DNA from 2 places in the Allobosea sp. F3-2 genome. Region 1 is predicted to be linked to the other one. Evidence: riboswitches for the same ligand, from Rfam matches in the RefSeq annotation. Region 1 holds a riboswitch; the other holds the start of a gene.
The links. Region 1 has a riboswitch for cobalamin ahead of FQV39_RS16490 (CbtB domain-containing protein). Riboswitches for the same ligand answer to the same signal wherever they lie in the genome.
Positions count from the first base shown of each region.

Region 2: linked by a shared signal. The riboswitch ahead of FQV39_RS09285 (TonB-dependent receptor plug domain-containing protein) and the one ahead of FQV39_RS16490 (CbtB domain-containing protein) in region 1 are both predicted to bind cobalamin.

Region 1 covers NZ_CP042331.1:3,577,374-3,584,420, reverse strand. Annotated here, with positions in the region: gene FQV39_RS16510 (cobaltochelatase subunit CobN) at 1-1,250, opposite strand, end outside; gene cobW (cobalamin biosynthesis protein CobW) at 1,260-2,315, opposite strand; gene FQV39_RS16500 (DUF1636 family protein) at 2,320-2,709, opposite strand; gene FQV39_RS16495 (CbtA family protein) at 2,749-3,492, opposite strand; gene FQV39_RS16490 (CbtB domain-containing protein) at 3,505-3,681, opposite strand; cobalamin riboswitch at 3,718-3,903, opposite strand; gene cobU (bifunctional adenosylcobinamide kinase/adenosylcobinamide-phosphate guanylyltransferase) at 4,007-4,540, shown strand; gene cobO (cob(I)yrinic acid a,c-diamide adenosyltransferase) at 4,551-5,165, shown strand; gene FQV39_RS16475 (ketopantoate reductase family protein) at 5,566-6,462, opposite strand; partial or broken gene FQV39_RS33765 (GntR family transcriptional regulator) at 6,656-6,757, opposite strand; gene FQV39_RS16465 (TetR/AcrR family transcriptional regulator) at 6,901-7,047, shown strand, end outside.
Region 2 covers NZ_CP042331.1:1,998,143-2,005,189, reverse strand. Annotated here, with positions in the region: gene napA (periplasmic nitrate reductase subunit alpha) at 1-1,547, shown strand, start outside; gene FQV39_RS09295 (nitrate reductase cytochrome c-type subunit) at 1,514-2,017, shown strand; gene FQV39_RS09290 (cytochrome c3 family protein) at 2,030-2,743, shown strand; gene FQV39_RS09285 (TonB-dependent receptor plug domain-containing protein) at 2,854-4,797, opposite strand; cobalamin riboswitch at 4,920-5,118, opposite strand; gene FQV39_RS09280 (Orn/Lys/Arg family decarboxylase) at 5,346-7,047, shown strand, end outside.

The sequences.
Region 1 (7,047 bases):
AACCGACGCTCTGCCGCTGGCTTCCGGGCCAGAGCGACCCAGCCCGCCGCGAGATCGGCGAGCGCAGAGACACCGTCCGCATCAGGCACGAGCCGGCGGACGCTGAGCCCGATCGCCGGGTCGTTCTCCTCCGCCTTGAAGGCCACTGGAATGGCGCCGATCCGCCCGTCGAACTCCGGTAGCGCGACCTGCATGGCGAGGTCGGCCGCCGAAAGACCGCGCGGCGAGGCTTCCCAGGCTTCGCGCGGACTGCCGACGGGCATGGCCTGCAGGATCGGGCAATCGGCGGCGTCGAGCACGAAATCGGCGCCTTCGCGGGCGGAGAACGCGGTAGTGGTGACGATCAGTTCCGGTCTGCGCGTCGCGATCAGCGCGGCGAGTTCGGCTGTGACGGCGGGGTCCTTCAGGCTGGTCAGCGCGAGCGGAAGGGGCGCGAGGCTGCGGGCGGCGAGGGCGGCGGTAATCGCCTCGGCCATTGCCGTGTCGCCGGCGGCGACGCCGGAGCGGTAGAGCAGGATCGGTGCCAGCGGCCGGTCGGCGGGCAGGGCGGCGAGTGCATCGCGCCAGGGCAGCGGGAGACCATCGGCGCCAAGTGCAAAGAAAGACGGCAATGGGACGGGCGCGAGGTCGGGAGCGTCGCGCCGGCCCTCATCCGTCTCGGCTTCGCCGAGCCACCTTCTCCCCCGAGGGGAGAAGGGCGAGACGGGCATGTCTGCTTCCTTCTCCCCTCGGGGGAGAAGGTGCCGGCAGGCGGATGAGGGCTTAAGCTCTGCCAGATACCGCCCAATCAACCCCAGCAGCCGGCGCATGTTCTCCGCGCCGCCGCCAGCCTGGAAATAGGCTAGCAGCTCGGCCGCGAACTCCGCCGGCACGGTCGCGTGCTCGCCCAATCTTGGATCGTCGCGCTCGTCGCCGGGCAGGATTACGAGCGGAATGCCACGCTCGCGGCAGGCTGCGCCGAGCTGCTCGATGCCGTAGCGCCAGTAATCGAGCCCGCCGAGGCAGCGCACCAGCACGAAGCGGCACTGCGCCGCCGTCTTCTCGATCAGGACATCGACCGAGAGCGGATGCTTCAGTCGCCTGAGCGGCGCGAGCCGCACCGACAGGCTGCCGTCATCTGCCACCACCGCCAGCGCCGAAAGGTCGCTGTCGGTGAAGGAGAGGACGAGCACATCTCCCGGCGACAGGGCGAGATCGACGGCGTCTTCGCCATCGTCGAGCCTGATCTCGCTGGTCGGGAGAAGGTGCATCGGTCGATGTTACGCCCCCGCGAGGGCCGCTTCCACGGCCTTCAGGTCGAAGCCTTTGAGGCCGATCACGGTGAGGCGCCCGTCGCGCGGTTCGCTCGCGCCCCAGGGCCGGTCGAAATGATGCCCGACGCGCCGGCCGACACCCTGCACGACGAGCCGCATCGGCTTGCCCGGCACGGCGGTGAAGCCCTTGAGCCGCAGCACGCCCTCGGCCTCGGCCGCTTTGGCGACGCGCGCCGACAGCTCCTCGGGCGTGAGACCCGCCGGCAGGGGCACGGCGATGGAGTCGAAATCGTCATGGTCGTGATCATGCTCGCCCTCGCCGTGATGCGAGGGGCGGGCCGCGAGGTCGCTCTCGGCGGCGGCGCCCAAGCCCACGATCAGCGCCGGCTCGACCTTGCCATGGGCGGTCTCGACGATCTTGATCGCCTTGGGCAGATGCTCGGCGATCTCGGCCTTGACCCGGGCCCGGCCGGCCTCGTCGACGAGGTCGCTCTTGTTGAGCAGGATCAGATCGGCGCAGAGGATCTGGTCCTCGAACACCTCCTCCAGCGGATTGTCGTGCTCGACCGACGCATCGGCCGCCTTCTGCGCCGCGAGCGACTCGGGGTCATCCACGAACTGGCCCTCGGCCACCGCCGGCCCGTCGACCACGGCGATGACGCCGTCGACCGTGACGCGGGAGCGGATCGCCGGCCAGTTGAAGGCCTGCACCAGCGGCTTCGGCAAAGCGAGGCCGGAGGTCTCGATCAGGATGTGCTCGGGCGGGTTCGGCCGATTCAGCAGCTTCTCCAGCGCCGGCACGAAATCATCGGCGACGGTGCAACAGATGCAGCCATTGGGCAGCTCGACCACGTCCTCGTCGCTGCAGCCGGCGATGCCGCAGCCTTTCAGGAACTCGCCGTCGAAGCCGAGATCGCCGAACTCGTTGACGAGCACGGCGAGCCTCTTGCCCTCGGCGTTCTCGAGGAGATGGCGCACCAGCGTCGTCTTACCGGCGCCGAGGAAGCCGGTGATGATCGTGCAGGGCGTCTTGCCGAGGTTGGCGGTCTGCGGAGCGTTCATGAGGTCATCCTTGCTGGCGCGCCGGCAAAGGCGGCACGCGCGCGACCACGCCCTTGCGGAAGGACTGGGGCCGCTCTTTCCAGGGAACGATGCCGTTGGCGCTGGCGGCATAGGCCTGTGCCGCGCCGACGATCTCGTCGAGATGGGTTTCAGTATCGAGGTCGCCGATCAGATAGGTCCATTTGCCGTCGGCGCTGAGCGCGATGGTGCAGGGCCGCTTGCAGACGGCGAGGCATTCGACGGGCAGCACGGGGATCGCGCTGCCCTTGTTGGTGAGGCGCTCGGCAAGCGCCTCGGCGAGCGCCAGCCCCGGCTGGTCGTAACCTTCCGGGAGATCGGCGCGCGCCCGTCTGCAGGCTGTGCAGACATGGATGGTGAGGTCGCCCTCGGACATGGCTTGCCTTTCGCGCGGGGCCGATGGGCCCCGCTGCCTTCAGCGCGCTAAGGCGGTGCGGCGGCTGGCCCAGGGCCAGAGCACGCCGACCATGAAGGCGGTGACGAGCCAGAGCGCGGCCTGGATGCCGAGGGACAGCGCCGCGAAATGCGCCGCGACTTCGGCTGGGACCTTGCTCTCCGGCGCGGCCGGATGCGGGGCGCCGATGACATGCGGCAGCAGGATCACGACTACGGCCAGGAGCTTGAGCCAGGGCTGCTCGAAGCGCAGGAACAGGAAAAGCCCGAGCGCCGTGGCGATGGCGGTCGCGAGCCACCAGAGCTGGCGCTGCTCCAGCGCGGCGGAGGCGGCGCCCGGCAATTCCGGAGCGAGCCCCATTGCCGGGGCGAGCCCGAGCGCGAGGAAGCCGCAGGCGCCCCAGACCAGGGCGCTGCGCTGATCGATGGTGTCGCCGGCCGCGATCATGCCCGCGAGCAGCAGCGCCGCGAAGCCGATCGCGCTCGCGATCGTCACCGCGCTGGTGAAGAGCGTGCGCTGGAGGCCGTCCTGCGGCTTCCACTCGGCATGGTCGTGGCCGGGCGCGTCGCCTGTGGGGCCGTGCGCAAGGATGATCCGGGCCTCGCCGTCGAAAGCGGCGAGCGTCGGCGCCTTCAGGCGCAGCGCCGCCTCATAGGTCTCGGCCTTGAGGATCAGCGGGGTGGTGGTGACATGCTGGAGGGCGGCGACGATCAGCCCAGCCAGAAGCCCGGCCAGGATGCTGACCGTGAGAACACGCGTGACCATGGATGCTTTCCCTCAGTGGCAGGGGAAGGCGAGGCCGTGACGGGTATCGTGCGCGGCGTTGTGGACGTTCGTCGAGGCCGCGAAGCCGGTGGTGTAGATCAGCGCGACGCCGATCACGAGCGCGGCGGCGACCGCCTTGACGCGCTCCGAGACGCTGAGCTGGGTGGTGGAAACCGAAGCGGTGTTCATAAGGCTCTCCGTGGCCGCCCCGCCGGCAGCCGGTTGGATCATTGCGGGTCGACGGCAGGTCTCCTGGCTCGCGGATTTGGCGCCCTTTGCCGCCTTCCCGGAGCGAACGCTCCAGTGGCCGATGGCGAAAGACATCCGCTTACAGTTGCGGGGGCAGCCGCGGCGTTTCACCGCGTTCCCTTTTCACCTCCTCGCGGAGGCACCGTCACCGATCATCATTAGCCATCACCGCGCAGCTGTGCAATGCAGTGCGCCGTCATTCTCGGGCGAAGCGAAGCGCAGACCCGAGAATCTCTTGCAGGAGATGCTCGGGTCGAGCCCGAGCATGACGGCTGAGGACTTTTCGATGGAATTGCCCAACCTCACCCTCGTCCTCGGCGGCGCCCGCTCCGGCAAGAGCCATCATGCCGAGGCGTTGATCGAGGCTTACCCGGCGCCCTGGAGCTACATTGCGACCGCGCAGGCCTATGACGAGGAGATGCGGGAGCGGATCGCCGAGCATCGGGCGCGCCGGCCCACGGGTTGGCAGACGGTCGATGCGCCGCTCGATCTGGCCGATGCGATCGCCGCCCAGCCGGCCGGCCGGCCGATCCTGGTCGATTGCCTGACGCTTTGGCTGACCAATCTCATCCTTGCGGAGCGCGATACGGCCGCCGCGCGAGAGGCCCTCATCGCCGCCTGCGAGCGCATATCCGCGCCGCTCGTGCTGGTCGGCAACGAGGTCGGCCTCGGCATCGTGCCGGAGAACGCGCTCGCCCGCCGCTTCCGCGACGAGGCGGGGCGGTTGCATCAGGCGCTTGCGGCGCGCGCAGGCCGCGTGGTCTTCATGGTCGCCGGATTGCCGATGCAGGTGAAGTAGGACGAGCGAGATGATGGCGACGACCGACGACGAAGCTGCCCGCCACAAGGCGAAGATGGAGAAGCGCAAGGCGGTGCAGGACGCCGAGGTCGCCTCCAAGACGCTGGAGAAGGGGCTGCTCATCGTCAACACCGGCCCCGGCAAGGGCAAGTCGACGGCGGCGTTCGGCCTGATCCTGCGCGCGCTCGGCCATGGCTGGCGCATCGGCGTGGTGCAGTTCATCAAGGGCGCCTGGTCGACCGGGGAGCGCAAGGCGCTCGAAGCCTTCGGCGATCAGGTGAGCTGGCACAGCATGGGCGAAGGCTTCACCTGGGAGACGCAGGACAAGCTCCGTGACATCGCTGCCGCCGAACGCGCCTTCGCCAAGGCAAAAGAACTGATGGCCGATCCCGAGATCAGGCTGCTGGTGCTCGACGAACTCAACATCGCCCTGCGCTACGACTATCTGCCGCTCGCCGATGTCGTGGCGACGCTGGTCGCTCGCCGCCCCGACCTGCACGTCGTCGTCACCGGCCGCAACGCCAAGCCGGAGCTGATCGAGGCGGCCGATCTCGTCACCGAGATGACGCTGGTGAAGCACCACTTCACCGCTGGTGTGAAGGCGCAGCAGGGCATCGAGTTCTAGAGCATTTCCGCGTTTCTCCGAATCGCGGAAATGCTTCAAATCTTTGTTTTATCGTATTTTCTTCACGCGAACCGGTGTCCACTTCGCTCGAAAATGCTCTAGAGCCTGCTGATTTTATGCGGAAACACGCCGTCATCCCGGGCTTGACCCGGGATCCATGCCGGAGCGTTTCCGGTCCAGGTTCAGGCATGGATCCCGGCTCTCTGCGGAGTTTATCCTTGGGCCGATCGAAGATCGGACCCGAGGGCTCCGGCCGGGATGACCCGCGCTTCCGTGAAAACGCAGCATGCTCTAGCTGCCGGCCTGAGCCGGCTACTCCTGTGGAGGTTAGGCTAAACCGGCAGCTTCAGAAGCTAACGCCGTATTGAAGCGGCAGCCCGCGACGAGCGGGGTGTTTCCCTTAGTCTTGGTTGCCCTCTTCCATCAGCTTGACGATCACCGTCAGCAGGCGGTTCGCAGGCGTTGCGATGCCGAGTCTTTCACCAGTCTGGACGATATAGCCGTTGAGATGGCTGATCTCGGTTCGCTTGCCCCTGGCCAGGTCCTGGGCGGTCGAGGAGAGCTGATCGGGCATCGTAGCGGCGAGGCCGAGCACCTTGGCGAGAATGCCGTCTTCGACGTGCACGTCGCAGGCTCGCGCCACGGCGAGGCACTCCTCGACGATGTCCTTCATGGAGGCGGTCACGCCTTCCACGCGCATCATCCGTCCATAAGGCAGCTGCGGGATCGCGGAGAGCGCGTTGTAGGCGCAGTTGACGATCAGCTTGCTCCAGAGATCCTCGACGACACGGTCGGAAACTTCGGCTTGGACACCGGCCTGCCCGAACATTTCGGCGAGCGCCGGACTCGTAGGGCCCGAGCCGATAACGAGCTCGCCGCGGCCATGATGGCGGACATGCCCCGGGCGCGGCATCTCGGTCGCGACATAGACGGCCGTCGGTATTACCGGCCGTCCCAGGGCCTCCTGCAAGCGTTCGGCATTATCGACGCCGTTCTGCAGGCTGAGAACCGTGGCGCCGGGCTGGAGATGAGGCGCCATCTCATGGCCCGCCGCGACGGTATCGCCTGATTTGACACAGAACAGAACGAGTTCCGCATCGCTGACTCCGGACGGCTTGGCGGTTGCCGTAACCGCGACGGCTTCGGAGAAGGTCGCGGTTTCCAGGATGAGGCCATGGTCCTGGATCGCCGCTACATGCTGCGACCGCGCGACAAGCGTGACCGCATGACCGGCCCGCGCCAGCATGGCACCGTAGTAGCAACCGACGGCGCCGGCCCCCATCACAGCGATCTTCATCGTTTCCCTTCCCGGCCAATGGGCCATCTGAACGGCATGCGTTCCGCCACCTACCTATTGCGTCACGCGTCTCCAGCGGGCGGCTTGTCGGAGGCGTTGAGCCGAAACGATCATGCGCCGCGTGTTCCAGCCCCCGAATATGGGCTTCGCGTATCGCAACCGCCCTTGTCGTGTCGCGCTTGCGAAGGGCGGCCACAATCTGGCGATGCGCAAGGCTGGAACCCGGCCGCCAATCGGCAACACGAGCCGCCGAAAAAATAATGTGCGAGTCTGCAAGTTGAAGATCGTCGAGCATGCTCAGCAATCCCGGCATCTTGCACGGCGCGACAAGCGCCCGGTGAAAGCTCTCCAACTCCACAATTCACGCAGCGACGCTTGACGGTAGTCGGATTTGCTCTCAAATTGAATTTGAATTCAAGTTCAATTTCGAGATCGCGCATGCCCGAGATGGTGCCGAGACAACCGCGCAAGGCCGGGAAGCGGGAGGCGATCCTCTCCGCTGCGCGTGGCATCGTCTCGGAGGTTGGCTTCCACGAGACCTCCATCGCCGCGGTGGCCTCCGCTAGCGGGGTCTCGACCGGTAGC
Region 2 (7,047 bases), 1.6 Mb from region 1:
CTGACCCCGCTGCGACGACGCCGAGCGATTTCGAGGCCTATGCCGCCTTCGTGAAGGACTATACACTGGACAAGGTCTCGGCCCTGACCGGCGTCGAGCCTGGCTTCCTGGAGCAGCTCGCCGAGCTCTATGCCGACCCCAAGCGCAAGGTCGTCTCGTTCTGGACCATGGGCTTCAACCAGCATGTGCGCGGCGTCTGGGCGAACCAGCTCGTTTACAACCTGCATCTGCTGACCGGGAAGATTTCCGAGCCCGGAAACAGCCCGTTCTCGCTCACCGGCCAGCCCTCGGCCTGCGGCACGGCGCGCGAGGTTGGCACCTTCGCCCATCGCCTGCCGGCCGACATGACGGTGGTCAATCCCGAGCACCGCAAGCATGCCGAGGAGATCTGGCGCGTCCCGAACGGGATCATTCCGGAGAAGCCCGGCTACCACGCCGTCGAACAGGACCGGATGCTCAAGGACGGCAAGCTGAATTTCTACTGGATCCAGGTCAACAACAACCTCCAGGCCGCGCCGAACTCCAGCAACGAGACCTATCCGGGCTATCGCAACCCCGAGAACTTCATCGTCGTCTCCGACGCCTACCCCACGGTGACGGCGCTGGCCGCCGACCTGATCCTGCCCGCCGCGATGTGGGTCGAGAAAGAGGGCGCCTACGGCAATGCCGAGCGGCGCACCCATGTCTGGCACCAGCTCGTGCAGGCGCCGGGCGAGGCACGCTCCGATCTCTGGCAGCTCATGGAGTTCTCGAAGCGCTTCACCACCGACGAGGTCTGGCCGGCCGAGATCCTCGACGCCAATCCGAACTACAAGGGCAAGACTCTCTTCGACGTCCTCTACCGCAACGGCCAGGTCGATCGCTTCCCCGCGAGCGAGATCGATCCCGAATACGACAATCAGGAAGCGAAGCACTTCGGCTTCTACGTCCATAAGGGCCTGTTCGAGGAATACGCTTCCTTCGGACGCGGCCATGGCCATGATCTCGGACCCTACGATCTCTATCATCGGGTCCGCGGGCTGCGCTGGCCGGTGGTCGACGGCAAGGAGACGCTCTGGCGCTACCGCGAAGGGCTCGACCCTTACGTCAAGCCCGGCAAGGGCGTCGAGTTCTACGGCAACAAGGACGGCAAGGCCCGCATTATCGCGGTGCCCTACGAGCCGCCGGCGGAATCGCCTGATGCCGAATACGATCTCTGGCTGGTCACCGGCCGCGTGCTGGAACACTGGCACTCCGGCTCGATGACCATGCGCGTGCCGGAGCTCTACAAGGCCTTTCCGGGCGCGCGCTGCTTCATGCATCCGGAGGATGCCCGCAAGCGCGGCCTCAATCAGGGCGCGGAGATCAGGCTGATCTCGCGCCGCGGCGAGATGCGCACCCGCGTCGAGACGCGCGGGCGCAACCGCATGCCGCCCGGCGTGGTCTTCGTGCCCTGGTTCGACGCCAGCCAGCTGATCAACAAGACGACGCTAGACGCCACCGATCCCATCTCCAAGCAGACGGATTTCAAGAAATGCGCGGTCAAGATCGTTCCGGTCTCGGGCTGATGCGCTCGCGAACCTTCCTCGGGGCCGCCATGGCGGCGGGCCTCGTCCTCGCCTTCGGTGCCGCCCTCTCGCAGGAGGGGGCGCCGGTGAAGATCGTGCCGCGCCTGACCGGCACGGCCGACCCGATGGCGCTCGACCGGGTGCCGGCGCTCGGCCGGCCGATCGTCGACGACGTCAAGCGGATGCGCAACTATCCGGAGCAACCGCCGGTGATCCCGCATTCCATCGACGGCTACCAGCTCACCCTCAATACCAACCGCTGCATGGACTGCCACAAGCGCGAGTTCACCGAGGGCTCGGGCGCGCCGATGATCAGCGTCACCCATTTCCAGGACCGCGACGGGCAGGTGCTCTCGGATGTGACGCCGCGGCGCTATTTCTGCACCGCCTGCCATGTCCAGCAGACCGATGTCGCGCCGCTCGTCCAGAACCGGTTCCAGGACGCCAAAGACGTCGGCCGGAAGCCTTAGGCGAAACGCATCATGGCCAGGCTCAAATCCTTCGTTCTCTGGTGCTGGAGCGTCGTCGTGCGCTTCTGGCGCATCATCAGCCGGCCGAGCGCCTATCTGCCGCTCGGCTTCCTGACGCTGGGCGGCTTCGTCTGCGGCGTGATCTTCTGGGGCGGTTTCAACACCGCGCTGGAAATCACCAACACCGAGAAGTTCTGCACGTCCTGTCACGAGATGCGCGACAACGTCTATCAGGAGCTGCAGTCGACGGTGCATTTCTCCAACCGCTCGGGCGTGCGCGCGACCTGCCCGGACTGCCATGTTCCGCACAACTGGACCGACAAGATCGCCCGCAAGATGCAGGCCTCCAAGGAGGTCTGGGGCAAGATCTTCGGTACGATCTCGACGCGCGAGAAATTCCTCAACCACCGGCTCGAGCTCGCCAAGCATGAATGGTCCCGGCTGAAGGCCAACGACTCGCTCGAATGCCGCAACTGCCATTCCTCGGTCGCGATGGACTTCACCAAGCAGACGCGCCGCGCGGCCGAGATCCACGGCCGCTTCCTGACCACTGGCGAGAAGACCTGCATCGACTGCCACAAGGGCATCGCCCATTTGCTGCCGGATATGACGGGCATCGAGCCAGGCTGGAAGGATGCGCCGGAGCTGCAGGGCAAGGGCAGCGCCTCTTGGCACGGGCCTGAACGGGCCGTGCGGACCTATCTGGCGGAGATCGAGAAGCACTGAGCCGAGCCAGAGTGCTTCGCGCTCGCAGCCCGCGCCGGCTTCGCCGCCGCAGCGCGATCGCCATGGCGGTGAAGGCCGCCATGGCAAGGGCGCGCTTGGCGCGGTAGCGCTCACCCGCCGATCGTCACCTTGATGCCGCCGAAGGCGCCCAAGCCCGGGACGAGGAAGCCGACCGGGTTCTCCCAGCGCTTGTCGAAGAGGTTGTCGATCCGCCCGAACACGGTGACCTTGTCGGTCGCCTTGTATTCGGCCGCGAGATTGACCAGCGTCGCGGCTTTCGCGTTCATCCGGGTGACGGAGAAGTCGCGATTGCCGTCCACCCAGGAGCCGACATAGAGCAGCGTCGCCGAGAGGGTGAGCTTGTCGGTCGGCGTCCATGTCGCGGTCGCGCTCGCCTTGTGGCGCGGCCGGCGCAGCAGCTCCTGCCGGTCGATCTCGTCCTTGGCGAGGGTGAAGGTGTAGTCGGCGCGGATGCGGAATTGCGGCGAGATCTCCAACGCAGCGAAGGCCTCGACGCCCTTGGTCTCGGCCTTGCCGATATTGGCATAGGAGGTGCCCGCGGTGTTCTGAACGATCAGGTTGTCGATGTCGTTCTGGAACCAAGTCGCACCGAACTGCAGCTTGCGGTCGAATAGGGGCTGCTCGAAGCCGACATCCCAGCCGCGGCTTTCCTCCGGCTTCAGGTTCGGATTGCCGTAGAAGTTGAAGCCCGGGCGGTAGTCGATGAAGAGCTCGCTCAGCGTCGGCGCCTTGAAGCCGGTGCCGTAGCTCGCCTTCAGCTTGGTTTCCATTCCCGGAATGATGACGGCGGGGGCGATGCGGTAGGTGGTGTGACCGCCATAGCTGTCGTCGTTGTCATGGCGAATGTTGGCGGCCAGGAAATAGCGATCCTGGATATTGCCCTGATATTCGAGATAGGCGGCCTTGTTGCCGTTGGAGGCGACGAGGCCCGTCGTGTCCAGCCGTTCGCGCTCATATTGCAGGCCCATCAGCAGGTTGTGGCCCTTGGCGATCTCGAGATTGCCGCGCCAGTCGATCTTGGTGCGCTCGCCCAGGTTTTCGTTGGGCAGGCCGAGAATGCCGGTCGTGCCCTTGGCCGTGCGCGTTGCCCGGTCCTGGTTGGTGTAGGAGACGCCGAAGCTGTTGACGAAGCGTCCTCCGAACGGATCCCAGACGACTTCGCTGCGGGTGAAGGCCTGAGCATAGTTCTGCAGCGAGCGATAGGGTGCTGGCCGGCTTGGGAAGCCGGTGTCGCCGGTATAGCGCAATTGCCCTTCCTGATAGCGGCCGACCCAGTTGAGCGTCAGCGTGTCGCTGAGCGCGACGCTGACGCGGCCGGAATAGTTGTAGCTGTCGAAGGCATTGGGGTTGATGCGTCGACCCGGCGGCACGAGGTTCGGCGGCGTCACATCGGTTGTGTCCGTGCGGAAATGCGCGACGTTGAAGGCGTAGCTGAAGCGGTCGTCGCCACCGCTGAAGCCCGCCGACTGGTTGAAGGTGCCGTGGGAGCCGGCCTCGACGCGCGCCGTCGCCTTCGGCGGTCCCTCACCGCGCTTCGTCGTGATCGAGATCACGCCGCCCAGCGCGTTGGCGCCGTAGAGGCCGCTCTGCGGGCCGCGCAGCACCTCGATGCGCTCGATATCGTCGGTCAGCATCGAGCCGAAGTCGAAGGAGCGGTTCGGCGTCGAGGGGTCGTTGGCCTCGATGCCGTCGATCAGCACCTTGACGTGGTTGGAGTTGGTGCCGCGGATGAAGACCGAGGTCTGGCCGCCCGGTCCACCGGTCTGCACGATGTTCATGCCCGGCACGGTGGCGAGCGCCTGCGGCAGGGTGCGGCGCTGCTGCTGCTCGATATCCTTCGCGGTGATGACGGTGACGGAGCTCGCGATCTCGCGTGCCGGGGTCGGCGTGCCGGTGGCGCTGACCACGATCTCGTCGAGGGAGAGCGGGCCGGTCTCACTTTGCGCCAGGGCAGGGGCAGAGCAGGCGAGGGCGAGGAGAGAGGCGCAAAGCAGCAGGCAGCCGCGTCCGGCGGCTGGGGAGAAGACGTTCACGATGGAGACCTCGGGTGTTGACGTCAGTGGCACGTCACCGCGAACGCGATCTCCCATCGGCCGCTCGGATGGCGGCAAACAGTCAAATCAGCGATCGGCGCACCCCGTCCGAACGTGTTCGCGTGTGACCACGGCTGACGGCAGGTCTCCTGGCTCGCGGGTCGGTGCCTTCACGCCGCCTTCCCAGGTCCGAGGCCCCAGTGGCGTCTGGCGAAAGGCTCGCCGCTTACAGTTGCGGGGGCAGCCGCGGCATGGGGCGGAAATCCGTCCGCACCGCGTTCCCTTTTGATCCCGTGAGGGAACCGTCGCGGCGAGGATTAGGGCGGAAATGCGGCGTCGTCAAACCGGTTCGGCACCCTGCGGAGACAGCAAGTCATCTGCTATGGTCGCCGCGGAAGGTTCGTTCCCTGAAGACCGAACTTCGGTTGTCTGCTGAGCGTTTGCCCACGGCCGGGATGTGATTCCGGCAGCAGATGTGGCTAGATCGTTAGTCGCCGGATTGTCGCAAGATTCACTCACTGTTGCGAGTTCACGCCAGCGGAGACGGCATGGATTATTTCAGGCGCTTCACCTTCCTGTTCGCGACGCCGAACTTCGACGCCGAGGACCTCGAAGGGATCCGTTTCAACCAGATCATCGAGGAGATCGAGCGCTCGGGCTTCGAGGTCGTCAAGGCCCGCAAGCTCGAGGATGCCGAGATCGCGGTCCAGACCGATGCGGCCATCGGCTGCATGGTGGTCGACTGGGGCAAGAAGGGCCTCGAGGGCAAGACCGCTGCGCTGATCAACCTGATGCGCCGTCGCGGCCTCGATTTCCCGATTATCCTGCTGATCCGCCGCAAGCGCTTCGAGGACGTGCCGGTCGAGGTGCTCGACTTCATCGACGGCTACATCTTCCTCTCGGAAGAGACCCCGCCCTTCATCGCCAAGAGCCTGATCAGCCGTCTGAAGCAATATGCCGAGACCCTGAAGACGCCGTTCTTCGGCGCGCTCGTCGACTATGCCGAGGAAGGCAACCATCTCTGGACCTGCCCGGGACATAATGGCGGCGTCTTCTACAGCCGCAGTCCGATCGGCCGCGTCTTCATGGAGCATCTCGGCGAAGCCGTCTTCCGTGACGACCTCGACAATTCCGTGCTCGACCTCGGCGACCTGCTGACCCATGAGGGCCCGGCCCTGAAGGCGCAGAAGGAAGCGGCGCAGATCTTCGGAGCGGAGAAGACCTATTTCGTCCTGAACGGCACCTCGACCTCCAATAAGATCGCGCTCGCCGCGCTGGTCTCGGACGGCGACCTCGTCTTGTTCGACCGCAACAACCACAAGGCCGCGCATCACGGCGCACTGCTGATCGCCGGCGGCATCCCGGTCTATATCCCCACAGTGCGCAATGCCTGGGGCCTGATCGGCCCGATGCGCTGGGAGAGCTTCGACGAGGAGGCGCTGCGTGAGCGCATCCGCACCAACCCTCTGGTCAAGGACCCGGACGCCTGGAAGAAGCCGCGCCCGTTCCGCGTCGCCGTGGTCGAGCAGTGCACCTATGACGGAACGATCCACAGCGCGCAGATGATCCTCGATCGCATCGGGCATCTCTGCGAATACATCCTGTTCGACGAAGCCTGGGCCGGCTTCATGAAGTTCCATCCGCTCTATGCGGGCCGCTTCGCCATGGGGCTTTCGGGGCTGGGGCCGGATTCGCCCGGCATCATCGCGACGCAATCGACCCATAAGCAGCTCGCGAGCTTCAGCCAGGCCTCGCAGATCCACATCAAGGACAGGCACATCAAGGGCCAGAAGCGGCGCGTCGAGCACCGGCGCTTCAACGAGAGCTTCATGCAATACGCCTCGACCTCGCCGTTCTATCCGCTGTTCGCCTCGCTCGACGTCGGCGCGCAGATGATGAAGGGGCGTTCGGGCGAGGTGCTCTGGGACGACACGATCCGGCTCGGCATCGAGCTGCGCAAGAAGATCCGGGCCGTGCGGCGCGAGTTCGAGGAGAAGGAGATCCGGCCCGAGCGGCGCTGGTTCTTCGAGCCTTTCGTGCCGGACCGGGTCAGCATCGCCGACGCCTCGCGCGAGGGTGCAGTGCACGACGTCGCCTGGGAGATGGTTGCGACAGATCAGCTTGCGAGCAACCCGGCTTATTGGCAGCTGGCGCCCCATGCGAGCTGGCACGGCTTCACGCAGATGCAGCGGGGCTTCGCCATGACCGACCCCAACAAGCTGACCCTGCTGACGCCCGGCTTCGACCGCG